2 regions of the Clostridiisalibacter paucivorans DSM 22131 genome follow, and region 2 is predicted to be linked to the other one. Evidence: predicted binding sites of a transcription regulator. Region 2 holds the regulator's gene; the other holds the start of a gene.
The links. The regulator HrcA, encoded in region 2, represses chaperone genes, less so after heat shock. The targets are predictions, from matches to a motif close to ATTAGCACTCNATANTATNGAGTGCTAAT.
Positions count from the first base shown of each region.

Region 1: the regulator HrcA is predicted to act here: its motif matches at 1,785-1,813, upstream of Q326_RS0105715 (co-chaperone GroES).

Region 1 is NZ_JHVL01000009.1:75,916-79,118, forward strand. Features, by position in the region: gene Q326_RS0105705 (DUF554 domain-containing protein) at 1-525, shown strand, start outside; gene Q326_RS0105710 (AI-2E family transporter) at 555-1,673, shown strand; gene Q326_RS0105715 (co-chaperone GroES) at 1,861-2,142, shown strand; gene groL (chaperonin GroEL) at 2,206-3,203, shown strand, end outside.
Region 2 is NZ_JHVL01000002.1:32,534-35,736, reverse strand. Features, by position in the region: gene hemW (radical SAM family heme chaperone HemW) at 1-705, shown strand, start outside; gene hrcA (heat-inducible transcriptional repressor HrcA) at 921-1,952, shown strand; gene grpE (nucleotide exchange factor GrpE) at 2,049-2,669, shown strand; gene dnaK (molecular chaperone DnaK) at 2,696-3,203, shown strand, end outside.

The DNA.
Region 1 (3,203 bases), on a different contig from region 2:
TTACTCGTCATAATAAGTATAGTAATAGGGAGTATAATTGGAGAAGGGATCAATATAGACAATAAATTAAATACATTGGGCAATTGGCTAGAAAGTAAATTTGGCAGAAGAGATACAGAATTTTCTAAAGGCTTTGTAACTGCATCCCTTATATTTTGTGTGGGAGCTATGGCTATTATGGGGGCATTAGAGAGTGGGCTTACAGGCAGCCATCAGACACTTTTTGTAAAGTCAGCATTAGATGGTGTATCGTCCATAATATTTGCTTCTACGTTTGGAATAGGTGTTATATTTTCATCTATTTCTGTATTTATATATCAAGGTGTTATAACTATGTTGGCTTCAATAATAAAACCATTTTTAACTCCTAATATAATAAATGAAATGTCTGCCATTGGAGGTATATTAATAATGGGAATAGGTATCAATGTATTGGAATTAAAACGCATTAATGTGGCAAATATGTTACCAGCAATATTTATTCCTCTGATTTATTTTGCCATTAAGGTTTTCCTTGGGTTATAAAGTATATATTTTATGCAGAGGTGGAAAATATGAATGAAAAAAGATATACAATACCATACAAAAGTATAATACCTCTATTATTGATTGCATTTATTTTGTTTAAGATAATAGATAGTATAGATAATATAGATTGGCTTATGAAGGCATTAAGCCCCTTTATATGGGCATTTACCATAGCGTATTTACTTAACCCTATGATAAAGACTATAGAGAAAAATTACAATGTGAATAGGGGTTGGAGTATATTAATATCCTATGTAATAGTTTTGAGTATAATTGTATTTGTTATTACAATTATTACACCTAATATAGTAAAAAGTATATCCAATCTTGTAGACAATATATCTGATTATGGTCAAAGGACTCAAAAGTTTTTTGAGGAAACGGTATATAATATAGAAATATTAAATAGATTTGGTATTATGGATTATTTGGAAAGCAAACTGGGAGAGATATTGCAGACTTCATCTGAGATAATAAAAACAGTATTAAATGAAATTCTTACTCAAGCTATAAATATTACTTCATCGGTTTTAAGATTTATAATTAGTGTAACCATCTCTATATATCTTTTGAAAGATAAAGAAAATTTCATATACAAAATAAAGAGGCTTTTACATGCTATGTTAAGTAGTAGAATGGCAGAAAGGGTAATAGAATCATCTAGAGAAGTAAATGATATTTTCTCAAGATATTTAATAGGAAAGTTAATAGACTCCATTATTATAGGTATAATATGTTTTCTTATACTTTCTATTATAAAGATACCATATGCCATATTAATAAGTTTGATTGTTGGAATTACCAATATGATACCTTATTTTGGACCAATTATAGGTGCAGTTCCTGCATTTATATTGACCTTATTCAGTGGTCCTATAAAGGCCTTTTGGGTACTTGTGGTCATATTTATATTACAGCAATTTGACGGGTTGTATTTAGGTCCAAAGATATTGGGACGAAAGGTTGGAGTAAAGCCATTTTGGGTAATATCTGCTATAACCTTAGGGGGCTCTTTATTTGGTGTAGTAGGAATGCTCTTAGGGGTTCCAGCTATTGCTGTAATAAGATTATTAGTGGACAGATATGTAAGTAAGAGGCTTGACGAAAAGGGAGTTAACTTACAGAAATATAAAGATAATAAGTGAAAAAGTGAGTATTTAAGATATAAAAGGGTATAATATCATATATTGGTGATTTTCACTAATATATGATATTTGCGTATATAGATTCTATTTTGTAACATTATATCTGTAAGTATTAGCACTCATTATTAATGAGTGCTAATAAAAAGGAAAATTATTAATTAAATATATATTTAAGGAGGGCTATTAGATGAATATAAAACCTTTAGGAGACAGAGTTGTAATTAAAAAGGTAGAAGTAGAAGAAAAAACAAAAAGCGGTATAGTACTACCAAATTCCGCTAAAGAGCAGCCAACAATGGCGGAAGTTTTAGCAATAGGTTCTGCTATTTTGGAAGATGAAAAGAAAAGCAAAGAATTAAAAGTGGGAGATAAAGTGATTTTTTCTAAATATTCTGGAACAGAAGTAAAAATGGATGATGAAGAATATACAATACTTAAATTAAATGATATTTTAGCGGTTGTTGAATAATCTAGTTAGCATTAAGTGTTTGGTAAGATCATTGATAATTAAATCAAAAGGAGTGAAGTAAAAATGGCTAAAGAAATTAGATTTGGCGAAAATGCCCGTAGATCAATGGAAAAAGGTATAAATAAACTTGCTGATACAGTTAAGGTTACTTTAGGACCTAAGGGAAGAAATGTAGTTTTAGATAAAAAATTTGGTGCGCCATTAATTACTAATGATGGTGTGACTATTGCCCGTGAAATAGAGTTAAAGGACGCCTATGAAAACATGGGAGCTCAATTGGTTAAAGAGGTAGCTACTAAGACTAATGATGTTGCTGGTGACGGTACAACTACAGCTACACTATTAGCTCAAGCTATAATTAGAGAAGGACTAAAAAACGTTGCTGCTGGTGCCAATCCAATGATACTTAAAAAGGGCATACATAAAGCAGTAGATGCCGCAGTAGAAGCTATAAAATCTACTTCAAAAGATATAGCAAATAAAGATGCAATAGCACAAGTTGCTTCAATTTCAGCTGCTGATGAGGAAATAGGAAGTCTTATAGCTGAGGCTATGGAAAAGGTAGGTAAAGATGGAGTAATTACTGTTGAAGAGTCAAGATCAATGGGAACTACTCTAGATGTAGTTGAAGGTATGCAATTTGATAGAGGATATTTATCTCCATATATGGTAACAGATACAGAAAAAATGGAAGCTTCATTGGATAATCCATATATATTAATTACAGATAAGAAAATAACTAATATTCAAGATATATTACCAGTATTAGAACAGATAGTACAACAAGGAAAGCAATTATTAATAATTGCAGAAGATATAGAAGGAGAAGCATTGGCTACATTAGTAGTTAATAAATTAAGAGGAACATTTAATTGCGTTGCAGTTAAGGCACCAGGATTTGGAGATAGAAGAAAAGAAATGTTAAGAGATATAGCAATCCTTACAGGCGGAGAAGTTATATCAGAAGAATTGGGATATGACATAAAAGAAACTACAATAGATATGCTTGGATCAGCTGGAACTGTAAAAGTAGACAAAGACAATACAACTATAGTAAGTGG
Region 2 (3,203 bases):
TATAATGCAATAAGAAAAAAAGGATTTAAGAATGTGAATTTTGATATAATGTTTAACTTGCCAGATCAAAAGATATATGATGTATTGGAAACATTGAAAAAATCTATAGAAATAGGGGTTGAGCACATATCTTTTTATAGTTTAAAAATTGAAGAAGGTACACCTTTTCATAATATGTATTTAAAACATCAAATAAAATTACCTGATGAAGATGATGAAAGAAGGATGTACCATCAGGGAATAGAATTATTAAAGAAGAATGGAATCAAACAATATGAAATATCTAACTTTGCCAAAGATGGATATTTGTGTAGGCACAATCTCATGTATTGGGAGATAAAGCCCTATTTAGGAATAGGTGTTGGAGCCTATTCTAATTTATTTAATAAAAGATGGGGTAATAAAGAAAAAATAATGGATTATTTTAATGATATAGATAATAATATGTGTCCAATAAGTGAAACTGAATATATAGATTACCAGATGGAAATTTCAGAATATATAATATTGGGTCTTAGATTGAATAAAGGGATAAATTATGACTCCTTTTTTCGGAGATTTAATGTAGATATTGAAAGCTTGTTTGGAAATAAAATAGAAAAGTTGAAGAAGCAAGGCCTTATTGTACAAGAAGGCCCTGTTTTAAAATTAACATCAATTGGATTAGATTTTTCAAATATTGTGTTTGGGGATTTTTTATTTTAGAATATGTATCAAATATTGGAAAGGTCAATAATAAAATAATAATATTTTCATTAATATAAAATATTTTTGCATAAAGGTATTGACAAAAGCTATTTTCAATGATAATTTAGAAGCGTAAAGTTTAGCACTCAATCAACTAGAGTGCTAATAAATTGATATTAAATCTTGAAAGTCAGTTATAGTCTCATTGGATTGAATAATTGGGGTGATTATTTATGATTATTGATGATAGAAAGCTAAAGATACTACAGGCCATCATCCATAATTATATAACTAATGCAGAACCGGTCGGTTCTAGAACAATATCGAAAAAATATGATTTAGGTGTGAGTTCAGCTACTATAAGAAATGAGATGTCAGATTTAGAAGACTTGGGATTTCTTGTTCAGCCCCATACATCTGCAGGGAGAATACCTTCAGACAAGGCTTATAGACTTTATGTTGATAGTCTTATGAAGGTTAAGACTGGTCAGCTAAAGTATAAAGACAGAATAAAAGATATTCTTTTAGAAGAAGTAGGGGAAATAGAACAGGTCATTCAGAATAGTTCTAAAATATTATCTCAAATTACTAAATATACATCTTTGGCTATAGCACCTAGGATAAAGCAAAGTAGACTAAAACATATACAGTTAGTACCCATAGATGATAATAAAATATTGGTAGTTATAATAACAGATTCAGGTGTAGTTAAAAACACCATGTTTAGAGTAGATGAGTATATTTCTACAGATCATTTGACTATAATAACTAATTTATTAAATGCAAAGCTTGAAGGACATATAATAGGGCAAATAGGCAAGGAACTAGAGGAAAGTCTTGTAAAGGAAATATATAATTATAAAAATACATTGAGAAATGTTATACCTCTATTTAACCAATGTATAAATGAATTGGAAGAAATAGAATTGTTTTCTGAAGGATTGACTAATATATTTGATTTTCCAGAGTATAAAGATGTATCTAAAGCTAAAGCCTTTATATCATTCATGGAAAATAAGCAATTTGTAGTAGATATGCTCATGAGAGGATATAGTGGAGATATAGATGTAACTATAGGTAGTGAAAACAGTCATAAAGAACTTGAAAATTGTAGTATAATTACTGCCACATATAATCTTGATGGAAAGACTATAGGGAAAATAGGAGTTATAGGCCCTACCAGGATGGATTATTCCATGGTAATACCTGTAGTAAAAGTTGTGGCGTTGAATTTAAATGACATTTTGACAAAGTATTTTATTTGATGATACAAAGGTATTAGATTGTATACAATTAATATCTTTGTATTGTTAAAATAATTATTTGAATTATGCCTTAATACAATGAAAGAGGTGAAGTAGTTGATTAAAGAGGAAAAGGACCCCAGTGAGACTATAGAAGAAGGGGGAGATAGTAAAGAGAAAAGTGAAACTAAAAAACATATTGATAGTGAAAATTGTGATCAACAAGCTGATGAGATTAAAGATGATGTTGATGATCAAGAATGTAGTCAAAAATCAAATGATATTGACTACAGGAAAGAGTATGAAAAATTATTAAAGGAGAAAGAAGATTTAAACAATAGCTATACCAGATTGCAGGCCGATTTCACTAATTATAAAAAGAGGTCAGAAAAGGAAAAGCAATCTATATATAAATATGCTTGTGAAGAGTTAGTAACAGAACTGTTAGCTGTGATAGATAACTTTGATAGGGCATTAAATGTAGATGATAAGTTTAAAGAAGATAGCTTTTATCAAGGTGTGAGAATGTTATATGAACAGCTAATGGAAATACTTAAAAAAATAGGATTAGAAGAGATAGAGGCTAAGGATGAAACCTTTGATCCTAATTTTCATTATGCAGTAATGCAAGATGAAGCTGAAAATAAAGAGTCCAATACAGTAACTGAAGTTTTACAAAAAGGATATAAACTAAAGGATAAGGTCATAAGACCTAGTATGGTAAAGGTATCAAAATAACAGAGAATATACAAGGAGGATTTAAAATGGGAAAAGTTATAGGAATTGACTTGGGAACAACAAACTCATGCGTTGCCGTAATGGAAGGCGGAGAATCAGTAGTTATATCTAATGCGGAAGGAAATAGAACAACACCTTCTGTTGTAGCATTTACTAAAGAAGGCGAGAGATTAGTTGGAGAGACAGCTAAACGACAAGCCATAACTAACCCTGATAGAACTATAATGTCCATAAAGAGACATATGGGTACTGATTATGGCGTGGATATTGATGGTAAGAAACATACACCTCAAGATATATCTGCAATGATTTTGCAAAAATTAAAATCAGATGCTGAAAATTATTTAGGAGAAAAGGTAACCGATGTAGTAATAACAGTGCCAGCGTATTTTACTGATAGCCAAAGGCAAGCTACAAAGGATGCAGGTAGGATATCAGGGCTAAATGTATTGAGGATTATTAATGAGCCAACAGCTGCTTCATTATCTTATGGTCTTGACAAGGTTGATGAACAACAAAAAATAATGGTGTTTG